DNA from 2 places in the Phascolarctobacterium sp. Marseille-Q4147 genome. Region 2 is predicted to be linked to the other one. Evidence: riboswitches for the same ligand, from Rfam matches in the RefSeq annotation. Region 2 holds a riboswitch; the other holds the start of a gene.
What was found. Region 2 has a riboswitch for glycine ahead of KAH19_RS01305 (sodium:alanine symporter family protein). Riboswitches for the same ligand answer to the same signal wherever they lie in the genome.
Positions count from the first base shown of each region.

Region 1 (11,606 bases), 890 kb from region 2:
CATAGCTGCGTGCGCTTTTATCCGCAAAATCGGCTCTGCTCTTAAAGCCAAAGACATAAAAATCACGCATCAGCTGCCGTATATTATCAAAGTTTTTTATTAACTCATTAAAAGCCATGAGCAGCACCCTCCTTCCGCAGCAATTCCGCTAAACAGTATTCCCAAAAATACGCTGACAATTCAGTGTTACTTTTTCACTTAAGCACTGATTTATCCTTAGTATATCACACGTCAACGACAGATTTTGTCTATGTCAAATAAGTGAATACACTCTAAAAAAAAGTAAATAAGTTTTTTCTGCGTTACAAGCAACAAGAAAAGCGCAGCTATCAACATACTTTATGCATGTATAACAGCTACGCTTTTTTTGCCATTGATAAAAACTTACTCACTTGCGAGCTTAAAGTTTATGTGCGGATTTTGCCGAAAGCCTCAGCCCTCATCCTTGATATTTTCTATTTCGTCCTGCACATCATTACGCCGCTCTTCCAAATCGTCGTAGCTTTCACCGTTAGCCTGTCTTTCCGCTATTTCATCCTCGATAAAAGTTTTTTCTATCATATTTTTTAATCCGCTAACATTAGTTTTATTTACAAGCTTTAAATCACATGATATAATTTAATTGTTGGAAGAGTGTCGATTGGCATCAACCGTTGATGCTCGTACTCCGGAGTGATGCAGCGGATGTCCGAACTGTCATCCTTATAACTAAATACGATAAACAAGATTTGAACCCTTAGGCATAAGTGCGGCATTGTAAGTCGCATCACTTGGGCCTGTTGGTTCAATCTTTTTTATATAAAAACAAATCTGGCTGCAGATAATATAAATCCCTGACTTTACATAAGGTAAGGCCAGGGACTTTTTGTTAGAATGATTGCCTGTCGACGAGGAAAGATATACTGTTATATTCATGTTAAGCTCTCCTCACTATAATTAGCATTCCAATAAGAATTACAGCTATCTATAAATGCTCTTATTTCTTTTTTATTTTCACTTTCTTTCCTGTAATACACATTAACATTATATACTGTTGCCGGATCATTTACTTTATAGAATACCAGCTTATCTGATGGCTCCATATATTGTATCATAGCCTCTCGCATAAAAATAATCCCCTGACCGGAATTCGCAACGAAATACATTAACAGAAAATCCTCCATATATGAAACAACTTTAGGATTAATGCCGCTATTGCGGAATATTTTGCGAGCCCTACGATACATTTCTTTAGTTTTTACATGTAAAATAAAAGGATAATCAGCAAAATAACTGATGGAAACGCTGCTATACTTATCACTGTTTGCAGCTCCGGCAACTACATCCTGATAACTTAAAGCGTATTTTTTTATGTAACTATTAATCGCATAGCTTTTAGGTACGGCAATAATTACCTTTTCCTTTAATAAAGGTACACTAGAACAGCCTTTAACGCGCCTCTGATGAGTCGTAATGGCAAAATCGTAAATGCCTTTCTGTATTCCTGGAAGCGCTTCCTCAGTACGCTTCTCAATGAGCTCTATCTCTATGTCACGTGAAAGCTGTGATTTAAATTTCTCAACAAAATTCGCAAGAAAATGCGTAAACAAAAAAGCATAGCTTGCTATTGTTATTTTTCTAACACCATTCTGCTCTTTACAATTTAAGTCGTAAAGCATTTTTTCTTCAATATCTTTTATCTTCTTAGCTGCATTAACATATATAGTTCCTGCATTTGTAAGCTGCAGAGGCTTGTATTGCCTATCAAAAAGTTCAACACCCAGTCGTTTTTCTTCTTTTTTTACTATTGCACTTAAGGCAGGCTGGCTGATAAATAAATTTTCTGCTGCCTTGGATACGCTTTTGAATTTTGCAATAGCCAAAATATATTCCATAACTCTTTCCATAATTGCCTCGCCAATACCATGAATAATAAATACACAAATAATTACAACTTAATTTCTACTTCTGCTATACCATCGAAAAACACTGTTAACAAGCTATTTCCGGCAAAAATAATATAGCTTTTTTTGTATATTAAAACATAGTTTTTAGTATTGGTCAAGTCACTGATTATAAGATATATTATATATAGTGATTGATATGCAGTGCAAAGCACCATTTCTCAATATTTCAGTAGAAAGCTTTGCACAACTCTGGAGAGTCCCTTATGGGCGCCGAAGGTGGAAAAGAAGTAATTCTTGAGTCTCTCAGGCCAAAGGACAGAGCATTATAGCTATTACCAGACTATAACCTCTAGAGTAAAAACTAGAGGTTTTTATATTTTTTAAGGAGAGTGAATACATGATTGATTTAAGAAGTGATACCCTTACAATGCCTGACCGAGCAATGCTAGAAGCAATTTTAACAGCTCCGCTCGGAGATGATGGACGTACTGACAAAAATAATCGTGGTGAAGATAAGACTATCAATGAATTAGAGGATCTGGTAGCGGCAACTACTGGTAAAGAAGCAGCCTTGCTTTGTCCTACCGGAACTTTCGCTAATACTGTAGGTGCTCTCTTATGGGCCAAAGCTGGCGAAAAAGTACTGGTACACGAACAGCAGCATATGTTGTTAACCGAAAAGTTCCTTTTCTCCGATCAGTTTTGTCGTATGGAGCCCATAAAATATCCATTTAATGCTAATAACACTCCTGATATTGATGCCATTGATAACCTTTTGAAGGAAAGCGGAGCAAAACTAATCTGCATAGAAAACACTCATAATTTTTCAGGCGGTTATGTAATTCCCGTAGAGGAGATGGCAAAGCTCCGTGCTGTGGCAGATAAATATGGAGCCAAAATTCATATGGATGGAGCAAGACTTTTCCATGCTACTGCATCCCTAGGCGTAAACGCAAAAGAAATCTGCCAATACGTAGACTCTGTAATGGTTTGCATTTCTAAAGGTATCGGCGCTCCTGTTGGTGCTCTTATGTGCTCTACTAAAGCCAAAGTTGATGAAGGTAGAGAAATTCGTAAGATTTTGGGTGGCGGATGGCGCCAAGGCGGTGTTTTTGCTGCACCCGGTATTTATGCCTTCAAGCATAACATCAGCCGCATGATTGAGGATATTGAGAATGCACGTTTAACAGCCTCTTTATTACAAGGCAAATTACAGCATATTTCCTTGCAAAAAGAAGTGCAATCCAACATTCTGGTTTTGGATTTGGCAGGAGCTTCAGTATCGCCCTCAAGATTCTGCGAAATGGCAAAAGAAAAGGGCCTTTTAATCAAAACAGTGCTCAAAACCTGCGTGCGTTTAGTATATTACAAAGGTATTACGGCAGAAGATGCCAAAGCTGCTGCAAATATTATTTTGGAGCTTGATAAAAGCTTATAAGGAGGACGCATCATGACTATTGGTGGAAAGAAAATTAGTTTGACGACTCAGATTTTTGTTGCCATGATTATCGGCTCCTTAGCCGGACTTATTTGTGGTGATATAATGAAGCAAGTAGCCTTCATCGGTACCATCTGGCTTAACTGCGTAAAGATGATTGTAGTTCCAATGGTATTTTTTACTATCATCACCGGTATCACTTCTCAGAAGAATTTAAGTTCTTTAGGAAGAATTGCTGGTCACATTATAGCTTACTATGTGCTGACAACACTTGTAGCAACTGTCATTGGTCTTACAGTCACGGAAATTATCCGTCCCGGCGAAATTGCTAACTTTACCGGTCTTGCATCGAAAAAAGTTGCTGCAGCCACTAGCATAACTATGGCAAAATTCTTTACTGATATGTTTACTACTAACATTTTCGTTACCTTCACTAAAGGCAACATTCTTCAAACCCTTATTGTTGCAGTATTCTTCGGTATTGCTATCATGAAAGTTGCAAATGAAGAAAACAAAGAAATGTTAAAAAAAGGCTTTGCAGCTGTAAGTGATATGGTATTCTCCCTTATCACCATGGTTATGAAGGCTTCTCCTATCGGTATTTTCTTCCTTATGGCTGATTCCTTTGCTAAATATGGTGCAAGTCTATTTACAAGCATGGCATATTTAGCGGGTACCTATTATCTTGCGTGCATCATTCACGTTATTTTGGTTTACGGCGGTATTCTCTGGATTTCTAACGGTATTAATCCCTTCCGCTTCATCAAAGATTCCATGGAGCTTTGGATTTATACCTTAACAACCTGTTCCAGCGTAGCTTCCATTCCTGTAAACATTAAAGTTGCTAAGGAAAAATTCGGTGTTCCGGAACGTATTTCCAGCTTCACTATCCCATTAGGCTCCCAGATGAACTATGATGGCAGCGTTATCCTTTATGGCTGCGTAATCGTCTTCATTTCTCAGGTCGTAGGACATTCGCTTGATATTCCTACAATGCTGAAAATCGTAGGTATGTCTGCTATCCTCTCTACCGGTGGCGGCGGTATTCCTGGCAGCGGTATCGTAAAACTGTTTATCATGGTTGAGGCCTTTGGCTTACCTACTGAAATCGTTGGTATTATTGCAGCATTCTATCATATCTTTGATATGGGTACTACTACCAACAACTGCCTTGGTGACCTTGCAGGCACCATCTTCGTATCCCGCATGGAAGATAAAAAAGCTGCGTGACGTAACAATAATGTTATGAAGCCAAAACAAAATTAACTCCATAAACTAAAATACAGCTAACTTAATAAGCAAAGGTATCTCAAGCAGAAGCTAGTTGATATTTAACGGTGAAGTGCACTAACCGTTAAACTTATATACTAAACTTCTGCTAGGATGTCTGAAGAAATTTGCGCAAAACTATTGACAGTACCATTTAATCCTCTGCAAATCTAAATACTAAGTACAGAAACTGGTTGCATATAAGCTATAAAAGATTTATACATCATCAAAAAAAGCCAAGCAATACAACACAACGTGTCGCAGTGCTTGGCTTATTATCTGGCTATATTCATGCTAACAGCTTAATTAATTTCCATAATCAAAAAGGCCGCTTTGCAGCGACCTTTTTCGACTTTCTAAAGCAGGCAGGGATTCCCCCTTCCTTGCTTTTTACATATTATACAGATGAGAAATCAGAACGTAAATCTCAAGCCTGCGTCCACACGCCATTTCTCTTCAACGTCACCGCCGAAGCTGCGTTCAAAGTCTGCATAAATCAGGCTGTTTTTGCTCAGCTTAGCTGTACCGCCGATTTGTGCTTCGTACCAGGTATCGCCAAAATCAATACTGGTTCTGCCTTCAGGCTCGTTCACTGCACGGAAGGTAGTGTCAAAGTCACCGCTGAATTCATGTGCTGCTGCCAGTTTTACAAAGTAGCTTGCATTATCCAGCTTCTGCCCCAGACGGAAGCCTACGCGGCCTACCAACGTATTGAACGCATCCTGCTCTACCTGCATATCCTTCTTCACGCCAACGCTGTCCAGATAATCACTGTGCGCATTGTAATCCTTGCCGTTGATGCGTCCCAAGGTCAGCTCTACGCTCGGATCAAAATAGAAACCGTTGTCATTTTCGAAACGCTTGCCATATTCTGCGCTGATGCTGGTACCCCAGGTCTTGTAATCGCCGCTCAGCTTGTGACCGCTGTCATTGAATACCTCGTAGTCATTATCCAGCTTGCTGTACTTAGCGATGATGTCAACATACTGTCCGTCTTCACTCTTCCAGGTACCGTAGATGCCTGCGCTGTAAGCGGAAAGGTCACCGCGGCCGTTGCCATAGGTTGCATCACCATCGTTGTAGGATACTGCTGCACCGACTGTCCAGCCGTTGCCTGCATCTGCATCATAGCCTAACTGATATGCATTATATTTCAGGTTGAAATCAGTATTCTGGCTGTCCATCTCGTACTTGCCGCCGTAGTATTTTGCCCACAGACCTCTTTCACCTTCAGACAGACGCAGGTCGCCCATGCGTTTCATCAGGTCATTGTTTTCTGCACGCCACAGCATTGCGGTGGAAGCCATAGCAGATTTTGCACCCTTCATCATAGCAGTTTCCTTGCTGCCGTACATGATAGGTACATATACATCCGGAGTATGAATGCTGCCTGCAATCAGGCTGCCTTCGCCGTTCTCTTTGTTGAAGTCCAGGTCTGCCAGACGGATTGCCACGGAACCTGCTGTCAGGCCTTCGGCAATACCAACCTTGCCATCCAGATTAATTTCCGGTGTCGGATTATCCTCAGTAGCAACTGCTTCGTTATAAACCAGCTTTCTTCCCAGAGCGGAAAGTGTATTGACTACCTTATCCTGGTCGCTGGTATCAATACCGCTGCGGTCGGTATAGAGTGTAATGCCTGCATTCTTGCCGTCAGTCTTAGTTGCCTTATCAATAACAATATTACCCAAAGCATCAAAGCTTGCGTTGCCGTCTTCACCATTTTCATGTGCCAGATATGCGTTTACATAACCGGACAGATTTTTGATATTGATGTCCTTGGCTTCATTTTGATAAATATTACCGGCTGTTTCCGCAGTATTGCCACCATAGAGGCTGCTAATTACACTCTCGTGAGAAGTAGTATATTCCGGACCCGACCACGGATGGAACAGCAATCCCTTGTTATCCCAAACAGCTCCGTTGGACAACCAAAGGTTGTTATTAAATTTAGTATTTTCATCTCTCGGTCCGTAAAAATGACCATGCAGATAAGAATCAGGTGTAGTCAGGCCAATATTAATAGTACCGCCCTCACCATAGAAATCAGTGGAAGTGCGTACATCACCGGTAATCTGCACATAATTATTACCTGCACCGGTTACGTTACCATTCTCATCCTCAAGAACATTAACATTAACCATGGTGTTTTCTCCGGATGTCCAGATAGATTCATGCTTATCCGCAAAAATACGACCACCGCCAACACTGACCTTGCTATATCCCTGGCGAGCAAAAATAGCTGCAGATTTTTCGGTTTCGATATCTACAAGTCCCTTGATATCAATAGTATTGGAGTTTTCCTTAGTCGCATCGTTAAACATGCTTGTTGCTTCCAATGCACGCCAGTCAAGTTCGTAAGCAGGAGTAGGAATTCCGCCGCGGATAGTAACAGCATGGTCACGGCTGTTATCGTTATTGATGATAACATGAGCACCGGTATCGGTAGCAGCAGCTGTAGACGCTCTGATAGCACTGCCATAATAGTAGTTGTTTCTGGATTCCAGATAAACTGCACCGGGGTTATCAATCGTAATAGTACCCTCTCTATAAGCTCCGATAGCAGCTGCTGTCCACATAGGCTGATCGCCTGTGCTGTTTGGCTGCGGAAAAGCATTAAACACAACGCTCAAATTATGTCCCTGCATATCAATAGTGTAGGACGGTCCGCCTTTAGCTGTAAACGCACTGGATTTATAAGGAGCAGTACCATAGTTGTTGATGGCAGCACAGTACAATGTTTTACCCCAGACACCCTTCGGCATTTCATTAAGCTTTACTTCTACCATCGCATTATCATTAAATGTGTATTTCAAATCCTTACCATCAGCTGTTCCGCTAATAACGTCCTTATAGCCTGCCGCTGAGTCCGCCTTTTCATCGCCGAACATTACTCCAACATATGGATTATATATTTTTTCTTCCTTTTTAGCCTGACCGGTTTTCTCATCAAAGGTAATATTACTATAATACTTAGCAACAGAAGAACTTGTCAGGCCTTCGGCAATTTCTACTCTGCCGCTCAAATTACGCTCACCATCTACATATGCAGAATAGGTCAGCTTTTTAGCCAAATTATCCAGTACTTGATTAACAAGCCCTGTATCCTCCGTATTTATACCGTCAGCAGCTGTCTGCAGATATACCGTTGAATCGGAATGACCTAAAACCTCCTCTGTTTCAGTACCATCGCCAATACCGGTTGAAAGGATATCAGAAGGCACTGCCGATTTAATAGTAACATTACCACCCGTCAAATCTGCCGGATTCTCAGCAGTATGTTGGAAAACAAAGGTAGTATTACCGGCATACTTATCAATAGTAATATCACCTGCACCGACATTTACAAAGTTTCTCTTGCTGACAGCATCAGAGGAGGTAAGCTTGTTTACATGCTGCTTAGCATCAGAGGTAATGTTCCACACGGAATTACCGGTAAAACCAAGATTGATATTGTTGTCATCACCGGAAATCGCACCATTCCATGTTGCACCATCATAAGCGTATAAGGAAATATTACCGGAAACATTGCCCGTATACGCTCTGCCGGTGCCACTAATACCAAAGGTTATCTTGCTGTCGGCATCAGTTTTCATATCACCGGCAAGATTTCCATTTGAGGAAGCAACACTTATTGCATCATAATCAAGCTTGTCATAATGAGTACTGCTTACACCATAATTGATTTCGCCCTTGTTTTCAGCCAATGCAAGATATTTTCCGTCCGCTACGCTCTTGACATCTATGCCAAGATAATCTTTATCACCCTTCAGGACATTGATTCTACCGCCATCATGTGCATAGAAAATATTGCCGCCGCTACTGCTGATTATAGTATTATTTTCAGCACTGAACTCAACAACACCGTTTTTACCGGCTTCTGCAATGTTGCCTGTTGCAGTAATGTTATTTTTAATTCTGTCTGTAGCCGCTGCCGCAACCTTAACTTTTACCTTGCTTTCGTTTGTACCGTTATTGCCTGCATAAATAGCACTGCCCTTGTCATTACCGCTGACATTCATATTAAAAAATCTTGACTGGACGCTGACAATACCGGACTTATCATTGTAAATACCATACACAGTATCATCAGCATTACCTATAGCATTAATATTGAGTACAGTATAGCCGTTACTAGGTTTTTGCGTTTTAACATTAACAGGAGCATTAGTTATGTACAAATCCTTATCTGCTCCCTGTACTGCAGCTTTTAAGCTTTCTGAAGACAGGTCAGGCTGAATAGTAAACTGCATATCCTTGTTGTCACCATAGAAAACCAAGGTGTTTGCAGGTATCTTCACTTCCTCGTAAGTCGGACTCAGAGTAGTACGGTCGCTTGACGATATATCATAGTAAGGATTGTTATCATTTTTCAAAACATTAGTATATGTGCCGGCACTGCCATTATAGAAATAATACTTATCGCGGTCAGCATTATTTTTTACTATAATAAATGCACTGCGAATTACATTGCCATCATCATCCACAATTTTGATTTGTGAATATCCCCTTAAAAAATAATAGGCAGACGATGCTTTTGCAGAATCCGTAAGAACAAATTTATCTAACAGCCCATTAAGAACCTTATTGATTGTCGCATTAGTATAGTCAGGCAAATCGCTTGCTTTTACCTCTAAAGAAGCAAATACCGGTTTGGACATAACATCAGAGGTTACATTGACGTCTCCGCCAACTATCTTGCCAGTATTTTTATCATATCTGAAGCTGAAAACATCAGGCTTTACTTTAGATGAACCGACCTGTGCTTTGTTGGGATACGTCTTGCTGTCCAAAGTAATGCCGCCTGCGTATTCGCTGCTGCTCATATCATAGCTGGCAGCACTTGCAACACTCATCAGGCTGCAGCCTAAAGCTACGGCAATAGCTAAGGCAAGTTTGGTTTTCATTAAGCTTTTTTTACTCTTACTCATTTTTGTACATCTCCTCACTCAAAAATAAAAACTGAGTGGAGGCAGGAGCGATAGCTTCAGCTCCTGCCCGCTCTATACATATGCCTTAAATGGCACAATGTCAAGGAAACTAATTATTAGAACGTAAATCTTAAGCCTGCGTCTACACGCCATTTCTCTTCAACGTCACCGCCGAAGCTGCGTTCAAAGTCTGCATAAATCAGGCTGTTTTTGCTCAGCTTAGCTGTACCGCCGATTTGTGCTTCGTACCAGGTATCACCAAAGTCGATACTTGTTCTGCCTTCAGGCTCGTTCACTGCACGGAAGGTAGTGTCAAAGTCTCCGCTGAATTCATGTGCTGCTGCCAGTTTTACAAAGTAGCTTGCATTATCCAGCTTCTGGCCCAGGCGGAAGCCTACGCGGCCTACCAACGTATTGAACGCATCCTGCTCTACCTGCATATCCTTCTTCACACCAACGCTGTCCAGATAATCACTGTGTGCATTGTAATCCTTGCCGTTGATGCGTCCCAAGGTCAGCTCTACGCTCGGATCAAAGTAGAAGCCGTTGTCATTTTCAAAACGCTTGCCATATTCCGCGCTGATGCTGGTGCCCCAGGTCTTGTAATCGCCGCTCAGCTTGTGACCGCCGTCATTGAATACCTTGTAGTCATTATCCAGCTTGCTGTACTTGGCGATGATGTCAACATACTGTCCGTCTTCACTCTTCCAGGTACCATAGATGCCTGCGCTGTAAGCGGAAAGGTCACCGCGGCCATTGCCATAGGTAGCATCACCATCGTTGTAGGATACTGCTGCACCGACTGTCCAGCCGTTGCCTGCATCTGCATCATAGCCTAACTGATATGCATTATATTTCAGGTTGAAATCAGTATTCTGGCTGTCCATCTCGTACTTGCCGCCGTAGTATTTTGCCCACAAGCCTCTTTCACCTTCAGACAGACGCAGGTCGCCCATGCGTTTCATCAGGTCATTGTTTTCTGCACGCCACAGCATTGCGGTGGAAGCCATAGCAGATTTTGCACCCTTCATCATTGCGGTTTCCTTGCTACCGTACATGATTGGTACGTAAGCATCAGGAGTATGAATGCTACCTGCAATCAGGCTGCCTTCACCGTTCTCTTTGTTGAAGTCCAGGTCTGCCAGACGGATTGCTACGGAACCTGCAGTCAGGCCTTCGGCAATACCAACCTTGCCATCCAGATTGATTTCCGGTGTCGAGCCATCCATAGCACTAGTTTCAGTTTCAGTATCAACCTCCGGAGAATTTATAGCTTCATTGTAAACCAGCTTTTTAGCTAAAGCAGTCAAGGTATTTACTACTTCATTATTTTCGCTGGTATCAATACCATTGCGGTCAGTAAAGAGCGTAATGCAGGCATTCTTGCCATCTGTCTTGGTTGCTTTTTCTACAACAATGTTGCCAAGAGCATCAAAGTTTGCATTGCCGTCTTCACCGTTTTCATGTGCCAGATATGCATTTACATAACCGGACAGATTCTGGATATTGATGTCCTTGGCTTCATGCTGATAAATATTACCGGCATGAGCGCTGTCTGCACCACCATAAAGATTGCTAATATTGCTGACAATATTGTTAGTGCTATAGGTGCCGCCAGCCCAGTTATGCGTTACAGCAGGCATATTATCCCAAACGGCACCGTTGCGCAGATACAGATTATTGTTTCCAACGCCGTAGAAATGACCTTTCAGATAAGAATCAGCAGTGTTCAGACCGACATTAATTGTACCATTAGAACCCCAATACGGTGTAGCTGTCGAAACATCGCCTTCAATCTGCAGATAATTGTTGCCTGCATCTATAACGTTTCCTTCTGCATCCTTCTGCATATTCAGGTTAATCAAAGCTTCCTTACCAGCAGTAAAGATAGAGGAATAATTATGAGAAACAATGCGGCCGCCGCCGATGTCAATCGTCGCATAGTTGCCACGAGCAAATAAAGATGCACAATTATTTACATCAATATCAACAAGGCCCTTGATATCTACAGAGTTACCGTTTTCTGCTTTAGTACCATTTTGCGTCGTTACCTCAATCGCACGCCAGTTCAGCTGATAACCC
Region 1 is NZ_CP072874.1:1,784,706-1,796,311, reverse strand. Features, by position in the region: gene KAH19_RS08360 (WYL domain-containing protein) at 1-118, opposite strand, end outside; gene KAH19_RS10990 (hypothetical protein) at 433-561, opposite strand; gene KAH19_RS08355 (hypothetical protein) at 709-915, opposite strand; gene KAH19_RS08350 (LysR family transcriptional regulator) at 912-1,886, opposite strand; glycine riboswitch at 2,126-2,215, shown strand; gene KAH19_RS08345 (low specificity L-threonine aldolase) at 2,284-3,324, shown strand; gene KAH19_RS08340 (dicarboxylate/amino acid:cation symporter) at 3,337-4,554, shown strand; gene KAH19_RS08335 (autotransporter outer membrane beta-barrel domain-containing protein) at 5,007-9,524, opposite strand; gene KAH19_RS08330 (autotransporter outer membrane beta-barrel domain-containing protein) at 9,641-11,606, opposite strand, start outside.
Region 1: it holds a riboswitch for glycine, as region 2 does, so the genes downstream of both, KAH19_RS08345 (low specificity L-threonine aldolase) here and KAH19_RS01305 (sodium:alanine symporter family protein) in region 2, are expected to answer to the same signal.

Region 2 (11,606 bases):
GACTTTTACCGGAGTATTTTTTGTATACTCCGGTTTTTTATTTGCTTATAAATAATTAATGGGAATTTAAAGGGAGATGTTTGAATCATGTTGGAAATTTTGAATGAAATTGATGCGTTTGTCTGGGGACCGCCGCTTCTGGTACTTTTGGTTGGTACCGGTATTCTGCTGACCTTCCGTTTGAAGCTGCTGCAGGTTTTCAAGCTGCCTCAGGCTTTGGGCCTGATCTTCAGTGCCAAGAACGATGGCAGCGGTGATGTAAACAGCTTTAAAGCATTGTGTACCGCACTGGCTGCAACTGTCGGTACCGGTAACATCGTTGGTGTTGCAACCGCAATTAAAGCCGGTGGCCCGGGCGCATTGTTCTGGATGTGGATGGCAGCCTTCTTCGGTATGGCAACCAAATATTCCGAATGTCTGCTGGCTGTAAAATATCGTACCGTAGATGCTAACGGCAATATTTCCGGTGGCCCGATGTACTACATTGAAAATGGCTTGGGTAAAAAATACAAACCTTTGGCTGTTATGTTTGCCGTATTCGGTGTTCTGTGCGCATACTTTGGCATCGGTACCTTTGCTCAGGTAAACTCCATTGTTGAAATTACCCAGATTTCTGCAGGTATTCCTGTTGTTTACACCGGTATTGCTCTGACTGTTGTTGTTGCTGCTGTAACCATCGGCGGTTTGAAATCCATCGCAACTGTTGCTGCAAAGGTAGTTCCTGCTATGGCTCTGCTGTACTTCCTGACTACTGTCGGTATCATGATTGTTTTTGCAGACCAGGTTCCTGCTGCAATCGCAACTGTACTGAATTCTGCTTTCACTCCGACTGCTGCTCAAGGCGGTTTCCTTGGTGCAACCGTTATGCTGGCAATGCGCAGTGGTGTTGCCCGCGGGGTATTCTCCAACGAATCCGGCTTAGGTTCTGCTCCTATCGTAGCTGCTGCTGCTAAAACCAAATGGGCTGCAGAGCAAGGCTTGGTTTCTATGACCGGTACTTTTATTGATACTATCATCATTTGTACTCTGACCGGCTTGTCCTTAGTTGTCAGTGGTGTATGGTGCGGACCTTTAAACGGTGCTGCAATGACTGAATCTGCCTTCACCATGGCGTTCCCTGCATTTGGCAGCATTCTGCTGTTGGTTGGCCTGGTACTCTTTGCTTTCACCACTATCCTTGGCTGGAACTACTACGGTGAACGTTGTGTAGAATATCTGATGGGCGTAAAGGCAATTCTGCCGTACCGCATTATTTTCATCTGTCTGATTGCCTGCGGTCCTTTCCTGAAGCTGGAAGAGATTTGGGTTTTGGCGGATATCGTTAACGGCCTGATGGCTATTCCTAACTTAATTGCTTTGATTGCTTTGTCCGGCGTAGTTGTTGCCGAAACCAAGGCTTATCAGAAGCATCTGGCTGAAGAAAAGAATAAATAAGTAAGCCTAGTATTTCATCTTTATATAGCAAAGCGGCGTTGTGCGACTCTCCCCAGAGTTCCCACAGCGCCGTTTTGTTATAAAAAAATCAATAAACATACTTTAGTTTACAGTTTTGCATGTATGCGTGTATACATTGCTGTAAGCTCTTGAATTTTGTTTAATATGTGTTATAATCAGATACATAAGTAAATAATGAGTGGATGAAGTACATAGGAGAAGGCAATGCCTACCGAAGGAGCAAAACTCTCAGGTGCTTATAAAAAGCAAGAACCGTGTACAGACACAACTCTGGAGAGTCCCTTGAATGGGCGCCGAAGGTGCAAAGATGTGCGTATACACATCCTTATCTCTCAGGCCAGTGGACGGAGCAAAACAACAATTATAGCATAGCTATCAGGGCCGCTGACAAACCGGAGTATCAGATAATCATACTCCGGCTTTTTATTTACTTAGGGAACTTTGAAAATGAGAGGGGAAATCATCATGTTGGAAACATTGAATGCAATTGATTCGTTTGTCTGGGGTCCGCCGCTACTGGTGCTGCTTGTAGGTACCGGCATTATGCTGACTATTCGTTTAGGCTTGTTGCAGGTATTGAAGCTCCCGCAGGCATTGAAGCTTATCTTCTGCGCTAAGAATGAAGGTCATGGTGACGTAAACAGCTTTAAAGCATTGTGTACCGCACTTGCCGCAACTGTTGGTACCGGTAACATTGTTGGTGTTGCTACCGCAATTAAGGCCGGTGGTCCCGGTGCTTTGTTCTGGATGTGGTTGGCTGCCTTCTTCGGTATGGCAACTAAATATGCAGAATGCCTGCTGGCTGTAAAATATCGTACTGTCGACGCTAACGGCAATATCTCCGGCGGTCCGATGTATTACATTCAAAACGGCCTCGGCAAGCAATATAAACCATTGGCAATTATGTTCTGTGTCTTCGGTATCATGTGCGCATACTTCGGCGTAGGTACCTTTGCTCAGGTAAACTCCATAGTTGAGATTACCAAAATCTCTGTTGGTATCCCGGTTATCTACACCGGTATTGCTCTTACCGTATTGGTTGCTGCTGTAACCATCGGCGGTCTGAAATCTATCTCTAATGTTTCTTCTAAGGTTGTTCCCGGCATGGCGGTAATTTACTTCTTTACTACCTTGGGCATTTTAGTTAGCTTTGCAGACCAGGTTCCGGGCGCTATCGCACTGGTTATTGAAAGTGCCTTCACTACTACTGCTGCACAGGGCGGTTTCCTTGGAGCAACTGTTATGCTGGCGATGCGTAATGGCGTTGCCCGCGGCGTATTCTCTAACGAATCCGGCTTAGGCTCTGCTCCTATCGTAGCAGCTGCTGCCAAAACTCATTGGCCTGCTGAACAAGGTCTGGTTTCCATGACCGGTACCTTCATTGATACTATCATCATCTGCACCATGACCGGTTTGTCCTTGATTGTTACCGGCGTTTGGAACGGCGATCTCAATGGTGCTGCAATGACTAATGCAGCCTTCAGCTCTGCATTCCCTGCCTTTGGTACTTGGTTACTGTTGGTTGGCCTGGTGCTCTTCGCCTTCACTACTATCCTTGGCTGGAACTACTACGGCGAACGTTGTGTAGAATATCTGATGGGTGTTAAAGCAATTCTTCCGTATCGCATCGGCTTCATTATTCTTGTAGCTGTTGGCCCGTTCCTGAAGCTGGAAGAAATCTGGGTTATGTCCGATATCGTTAACGGTCTGATGGCTCTGCCTAACCTTATCGCACTGGTTGCACTTTCCGGTGTAGTTGTTGCTGAAACTAAAGCATATCAACAACATCTCAAAGAAGAATCTGAGCTGGTTCCGGCAAAATTAGCCGAAGAAACCAATCATTAAGTTTTCCCAATTAATTTTATATAGGCAGCGGCACTGTGAGACTCTCCCCAGAGTTCCCACAGTGCCGCTTGCCTTTGCGCTTGCACAAAAGTTAGCGGTATGCTAAACTAGCCTTAGAGAGATTACTTACAATCTTTTAAATCAAATGTATCAGTAACCAACTACGTGTATATTTTTCGGTGTGCCGGTTGGTTTGTCAGTATCAGTAGATGAAAGGAAGTGTGCAATGAGCATTATCGGTAATATTATCTGGTTTTTATTTGGCGGTATTTTAGCAGGCATTATCTGGTATCTGGTAGGTCTTGTGTGGTGTTTGACAATTATCGGTATTCCTGTCGGGCTGCAGTGCTTTAAGCTGGGACGCTTGAGCTTCTTCCCCTTTGGTAAGGACGTAGTTTTGAGCGGCGAAACAACCTCATTACTGTTAAATATTTTTTGGCTGATTTTCGGTGGTATCGAACTGGCAATTACGCATGCTGTTTTTGCTGTTATTTTGTGCTGCACGATTATCGGCATTCCCTTCGGCATGCAGCATTTTAAGCTGGCTAAGCTGGCATTGCTGCCGTTTGGCGCACAGATTACGGATAAATAAGCATTAAACTTAAATGCAAGAATAGTTCATGCAGGAATTTTATTCACGATTTCTTCAAAACTTTGCCCTTGCTATGTCACAGCAATATAGTATACTATGAGTGTAGCAAGAAGTTGCTACACCCTTCCCATCAAATTCATCATAAACAGCTTTCCTAAGAGAAACAGCCTGCAATATCCCCTGCAGGCTGTTTTCTCGTTTACTGGCAAGACTGCTGCTTTTTTATCATAAATTTGCAGTAGTCTTTCTTTTTACTGGAAAATACTTTCTGATATTGGTAAAATAAAGGTTATAGTATTGTTAGTTATAATGGGGGGACTGAAAATGATCTTTTTGGCAATGATTCTGTTAGGCTGTCTGCTTGGCTTTGCCGGTGCAGGTGGTGCAGGCTTAACGATTACACTGCTTTCTGTAGGCTTTGGTGTGCCGATTCATACTGCGCTTGGTGTTGCGCTGGCTGCCATGTCATTTACGATGCTTTCCGGTGCCGTAAGCCATTTTCGTGAAGGTGATGTACTGTTGCGCCTTGGGCTGACAACCGGCGGTGCCGGTATGCTGGGAGCGTTTGCCGGCGCACGTGTTTCTGATGCCTTGCCGGGAGATATTTTATCAAAAATGACAGCAGCCTTGATGCTTGCATCATCGGTATTGCTTTACTTTATTCTTTTCCGTAAGGATATGCTGGACAGCTTTGTGGCAAAGCATGCATCGAAAGCAGAGGGCGCAAGCTTTTATGCACATGCGCTGACAATCGGTGTAGTTACAGGCTTTTTGAGCGGAGCCTTCGGTATCGGTGCGACAGCTTTTATCCAGATAAGCCTGATGCTGTTTTTTGGTGTATCGCTTTATCATGCCATCGGTACAACGATGCTGGTTATTTTGCCGATTTCTGTTTCCGGCGGTTTAGGATATTTAGTCAATGGTCACCTTGATTTTTATATTTTTCTTCAGACCTTGGGGGGACTGACTATCGGCGCATATTTGGGTGCTAAGCTTACGCGTCTGGCGTCGCGCAATACTTTGCGTTATATTGTTCTCAGTATGCCGACCATAGGCGGACTGATGCTTTTATTTAAGTAAAAAATAAGCCGTAAACGTGCTTTAGCGTTTATGGTTTACTTTTTTAGCATTATGGTTAACCTTGCAATAAAAGAAGGTTGACTAATCTTTTTATCACGTATATAATTAGTAAGTACACGAATTTATGATGGAGGCACTGTTGTGATTAGTATAAAGAATTTGAAGCATTACTATACAGATGCTGATGGCAATGAGGTAAGGGCGCTGGATGGCGTAAGCTTGGAGATTAAGCAGGGCGAATTTGTTGCTGTTATCGGCGCTAACGGCAGCGGTAAATCTACGCTGGCACGTCATTTGAACGCTTTGCTGCTGCCGACTGACGGCACTGTGCTGGTAGATGGCATGGATACTGAAGATGAAAATAAAATGTGGGATATCCGCCAAAAGGTGGGCATGGTGTTCCAAAATCCCGATAACCAGATAGTTGCTGCGATTGTGGAAGAGGACGTGGCCTTCGGTCCGGAAAATATCGGCGTACCGGGACCGGAAATACCGAAGCGTGTAGCAGATTCATTAGCTGCTGTAGGCATGACGGAATATGCCAAGCATGCACCGCACCTTTTGAGCGGCGGACAGAAGCAGCGTGTGGCTATAGCAGGTATTCTGGCGCTGCAGCCGGAATGCATTGTGCTGGACGAGCCTACAGCGATGCTTGACCCGCAGGGACGCAAGGAAATCGTGGGCACTGTACGTAAGCTCAATGAAGAAAAAAATATGACTATAGTTTATATTACGCATTACATGGTGGAAGCACTGGCTGCTGACCGCGTAGTTGTTATGGAAAAAGGTCACATCAGATTTATGGGTACTCCGCGTGAGGTTTTCAGCAGAGTGGATGAGCTGGAGGCCTTGGGACTGGAGGCTCCGCTGGCAGCGAAGGTAGCCAGCGAGCTGCGCAAAAACGGTGTAAAGCTGCCGCAGGATATTATTACAGATGAGGAGCTGGCGCAGGCATTATGTCAATAAAACTTTCTAATATATATCATACATATTCCAAGGGTACGCCGTTTGAACGCCTGGCACTCAATGATGTGTCGTTGGAGATTTCCAAGGGCGAAATAGTTGCCATTATAGGACACACCGGCAGCGGCAAATCTACCTTAGTACAGCATTTAAACGGCTTGTTGAAGCCGGATAAGGGAAGCGCAAGCATTGATGACATTGATATTACTGCTAAGGGTGCAGAGGCCAAGACTGCACGCCAGCAGGTTGGCATGGTATTTCAGTATCCCGAGCATCAGCTGTTTGCGGAAACTGTTTTTGAGGATATCGCTTTCGGCCCGCGCAATAAGGGCTTTGCCGAGGATGAGGTAGAAAAGCAGGTGCGTGAGGCTATGGCCTTCGTCGGCCTGGATTATGATACCTATGCGCAGCGCTCTCCGTTTCAGCTGAGCGGCGGCCAGATGCGCCGTGTAGCTATTGCCGGCGTGGTTGCGATGAATCCTGATTATCTGGTATTGGACGAGCCTTCCGCAGGCCTGGACCCACGCAGCCGTAATGCAGTATTCAAGGAAATCATGTCGCTGCACAAAAGTCGCGGTATTGCGATTGTGCTGGTAACGCACAGCATGGAGGAGGCAGTAAAATATGCTGACCGCCTGCTTGTTATCAACGCCGGCAAGGTGCTGTTCGACGGCACTCCCGCAGATATTTTCAAGCAGCATGCCGATGAGCTGGTTAAGGTTGGCGTAGACGTGCCGCAGGTTTACAAGCTTGCGGATTTGCTGCGTAAAAACGGCCTGGCAGTGAAAGAGAACATTAAGGACGATATGAGCCTGATTAAGGCGATTAAGCAAGCAAAGGGGTGGAAATAATGCTGACAGATATAACCTTAGGACAATATTTCCCCGGTAACTCCTTTATCCATAAGCTTGATCCGCGTACTAAGCTGTTGGCTACCTTGATTTATATCATTGCTATTTTCTTTGCGGCAACGCCGTTGGCTTATGGCATTTTGACCGCCTTTGCAGCTGTGGTAATTCTTATCTCGAGAGTACCGTGGGTGCTGGTTTTCAAATCTCTGAAGCCTATCTGGATTATCGTTATTCTTACGATGCTGATTCATATGTTTACCGCTCCCGGTGAGCATATTGTTTTTACCTGGAAGTTTTTGAGCGTAACTGCCGAAGGTATCGACATGGGCGTAAAGATGGCAGTTCGCCTGATTCTGCTGCTGCTGTTTTCTTCGGTGCTGACCTTTACGACATCACCGATTGTACTGACAGACGGTATTGAAAATCTGCTGCGTCCGTTCAAAAAGCTGGGTGTCCCTGCGCATGAGCTGGCTATGATGATGACCATTGCTTTGCGCTTTATTCCTACATTATTGGATGAAACAGACCGCATTATGAAGGCACAGACCTCTCGCGGAGCTGATTTTGCCAGCGGCAATATCTTCCAGAGAATGAAAAATATGCTGCCTTTGCTGGTACCGCTGTTTATCAGTGCCTTCCGTCGTGCCGATGAACTGGCTGTTGCAATGGAAGCACGCTGCTATCGCGGCGGTGAAGGACGTACACGCATGCACGAGCTGGTATATGCCGGCCGCGATTATCTGGCTTTTGCTTTGATTATTATACTGGCGGTTGGCCTCGCAGTATTGCGCTGGGGGAATGTATGCGTACAATAAAGCTGGTTGTAGCCTATGACGGCAGTGCCTATCACGGCTTTCAGAAGCAGAAAAACGTGCAGACGGTGCAAAATGTTTTGGAAGAAGCGTTGACTATGCTGTGCGGCGAAAAAGTAGTAACCGCAGGCAGTGGGCGCACGGATGCAGGCGTGCATGCTTTGGCACAGACGGTGACCTTTACTACGAACGGACGCATTCCCTGTGCTAATCTGGTGCGTGCGGCGGCAAGCCTGCTGCCGGAGGATATCGTGGCAGTGAGCGCTGAGGAGATGCCGGAGGGTTTCCATGCGCGCTTCAGCGCAAAGTGGAAAACGTATCATTACAAGCTGCTTGTCAATGAGCACGTCAATCCCTTTATGGTGCGTTACGCCTGGCAGCTGCGTCAGCAGCTTGAGGTGAAGGCCATGAACGAAGCGGCGGAGCTGCTGCTAGGAACGCATGATTTCAGTGCCTTCCGCAGCAGCGGCAGTGTTGATACTTCTCCGATAAAAACAATTTATGCTGCCAAGTGGCAGCAGCAGGGAGAAGAGATTCTTTTCCGCATCAGCGGTGACGGCTTTTTGTATCACATGGTACGCAACATAGTCTGGTCCCTGGTACAGGTGGGAATGGGCAAGCGCACGGTGCAGGATTTTGCTGCCGAGCTGACGGCACAGCGCTGTGAATTCCTGAACGAGCCTGCTCCGGCACAGGGTTTATACCTGGCGGAGGTCGGTTATCGGGAGTATCCGCAGTTTTAAGGGAAAAACTCTTGGAAAATGCTAAAATTTTAACAAAAATACTTGACTTAAACTCTTAAGTTGCGTATAATATATCTACGTGATTTTCCGCTTGATTTCACTAGCCCCGAAATACGGTGAGAAGATCGCAACGAACTGTATATTTGGAAAATATCTAGGAGGGACATAAGCGATGAAATCTTTTATGGCTAATCCGTCTAACATCGAACACAAATGGTACGTTGTTGACGCAGCTGATAAAACTCTGGGCCGCCTGGCTGCAGAGGTTGCAAAAGTCCTGCGCGGTAAACATAAACCGACCTTTACCCCGCACATGGACACCGGTGATCACGTAATCATTATCAATGCAGATAAGGTTGTTCTGACCGGCAAAAAACTGACTCACAAAATTTATTTCCGTCATTCCGGTTATCTCGGCGGCGACAGCTATGTAAAAGCTGGCGACATGCTGAAGAAAAACCCTGTAAGAATGGTAGAGCTCGCTGTTAAAGGCATGATTCCGCACAACAGCCTCGGCGCTCAAATTTTCTCCAAACTTCATGTATATGCTGGCAGCGAACATCCGCATGCAGCTCAAAAACCTGAAGTAATGGAAATCAACGTTAGATAATATCCGGGAGGGAACAAATAAATGGCAGTAGTTACTTATAACGCAACTGGTCGTCGTAAATCTTCTGTTGCTCGCGTTCGCCTGGTTCCGGGTGAAGGCAACATCGTTATCAACGACCGTGAATTGAACAAATACTTTGGTCTGAAAACCTTAGAGCTGATTGTTAACCAACCACTCGAAGTTACCGAAACCAAAGGCAAATATGACGTACTCGTTAACGTAAACGGCGGCGGCATTTCCGGCCAAGCTGGTGCTATCCGTCACGGCATTGCTCGCGCACTGCTGAAAGTTGACGCTGAATTCCGTCCTGCACTGAAAAAAGCAGGCTTCCTGACTCGCGACCCGCGCGAAAAAGAACGTCGTAAATACGGCTTGAAGAAAGCTCGTAAAGCTAGCCAGTTCTCCAAACGTTAATTTTTGGTTTACTGTCAAGCACCAATCACAAACACAAATCGCACAAATTACTCCGCAACTGTTGCAGTTGCGGAGTTTTTGTATTGTCTGTGTTCTTTGGAATATATATGGAAAATTTTTTAAAGTGTCCTTAATGCATGGAATTTAAGGTACGTATGTAACAGGTATGTAGCGAGTATGTAACGCATATGCAACAAACTATATTGAATTTATAGCTTCTAATAGCTGTTCCAATGTCTTATGAGTGTAAATCCTTTATGTCATACCAGAGTAGTAGTGTCAAATAATCAGCTTCTAAATTTTTAAATTTACATACTTGTTATCAGGTTTGTGTTGTGGTTGCTGTGAAATAAATGAACTATGATGAAGTTATTATTAATAGTATATTTTAGGTATACAGGGTAGTGCGTAGCAATCAGGGCGCAGTGTATGCGTAAATTATTCTTTGCAAATATACAAGTATCTTTGTATTTGTTTTTTACGTTAAATAAGTACGATTTTTATTTTCTTTTTCTTGATTTTTATGTTAGTAAAAAGTGTTTAATGATTTGGCAAAAGCAATAGTAGATTACACATAAATCTATGTTTTGCAAATTTAGCTATTTATAATAGTTTAGGACTAGCAACATTCTCCTTGATTTGATATAAATTCGTTAGGATAAGACCGTTACAGTTTGTTAGAATAATGTCATAAGTTTTAATGTATTACTTTCTTTCTAGTATTTGAAAACAGCATTCCCACTTATAATCTAAGCGAGAATGCTGTTTATTCATTAAGCGTTTCGTTCACGGTCATATTTTTCAAGAGCATTTAATATATACATAAGCCCCATATGGGTTGGTGTGCCCTGATAAACTGGTTGCCAGTTAGCGTTAGGACGGAGGGTATCTTCCATCAGTTCCTTTGTTGATATTTTTCTTACAACAGTCCTAGTGCATCTAGATTTTCCCATGTACACGTTATACTCAATATTGTTACTAATTACTCTATCATTTTGGTTGTCCCATTTCCATATTGTATAGTCAATCGTTTCTTTCTCTGTTGCTAAAACAATACTTTGAGTATCAATAAAAATTTTTTGATTATAAAATTCTCCTATATCTACAAATCTATTACCAGCAAGAGCTGTCGAAGAAAAAATTAGTGCAATCAGAGTTAATATTAAAATTATTATTTTTTTCATTCTATCAACCTCTTATCTATAAAGAATATCAAGTTCCAATTTGTCTACTTTTTTCTTTAGAAAAAATAAGTCAGCACGCAAAGCTTCTATTTCGTTTGGTCCGCTTGGACATTCTATATCTTCAAGGCGGCTTTCTATGCTATCTAATCTCTTGGTAATATCTGCTGTGTCTGATATATTCTGCTTTATACTAGATATATCAGAACAAGCTTCGCTGGCTTCATATCTGGCTTTGTTTACTTCACTCATTAGAGAAAAAATCATTCCTAATTGCACAATAGCGATAAGCAATAATCCAATAATTAGGTTTGTTTGATATTTGGTTATAACTTCTTTCACCATCAAATCCTCCTTATAATATCATTTATTTTCAGCGATTTAGTAATTTCATATTTTTTAATTCATCTCTGTGGACTTCCGCGTAGCATGTCTAGTACTCCTATCGGTAATTTTGATTCGGGAAAAGCAATAATAGTTACCGTATAAGCGTAGGCTATTATTTTTTTGTTTGAAAATATCATCACGTAAAGCCAGGTACATTTCCGTTACTGTCATATGTTTAGTATCATCGGAAGTCTTTCCTTTGAATATCGCAAGTAAGATAAATAGAACGTAGAAAAGAGTAATACTCCACACAGTAAAGTAAGCAACAGGACTTATAATTTTAATTATAATTACAAATGGAATTAAGGATAATACAAATAAATATAAATTATCTACATTCCTGTATAGATAACTTACAAATTTAATTGTAGCAACTGCTATTACGCCTTGCACAACGGCCATATAACCGGAGCCAAAGCATGAGCCGAACGCAAATACAAAGCAATAAAAGTAAAAAAGTTCCGAGCATCTTCCTAGCACAATCTATCTTTCTCCTATATATGTATTAATAGTAAAAATTGAGCATTTATTATACTATAATTGTCACGTCTTGTGCCAATGGCATAGTAAAGATTGTTCAGTAGATCTTTTTGTATTGCATGCTCATACTGTCACTGCCAACTGTGATAACAACTAAGTTTTCTATTTAAATTAATTAAATAATAGCACATTC
Region 2 is NZ_CP072874.1:293,104-304,709, reverse strand. Features, by position in the region: gene KAH19_RS01310 (sodium:alanine symporter family protein) at 88-1,434, shown strand; glycine riboswitch at 1,716-1,813, shown strand; gene KAH19_RS01305 (sodium:alanine symporter family protein) at 1,921-3,300, shown strand; gene KAH19_RS01300 (YccF domain-containing protein) at 3,527-3,892, shown strand; gene KAH19_RS01295 (sulfite exporter TauE/SafE family protein) at 4,217-4,972, shown strand; gene KAH19_RS01290 (energy-coupling factor transporter ATPase) at 5,114-5,938, shown strand; gene KAH19_RS01285 (energy-coupling factor transporter ATPase) at 5,929-6,786, shown strand; gene KAH19_RS01280 (energy-coupling factor transporter transmembrane protein EcfT) at 6,786-7,601, shown strand; gene truA (tRNA pseudouridine(38-40) synthase TruA) at 7,589-8,341, shown strand; gene rplM (50S ribosomal protein L13) at 8,514-8,951, shown strand; gene rpsI (30S ribosomal protein S9) at 8,973-9,365, shown strand; gene KAH19_RS01260 (hypothetical protein) at 10,139-10,549, opposite strand; gene KAH19_RS01255 (hypothetical protein) at 10,562-10,891, opposite strand.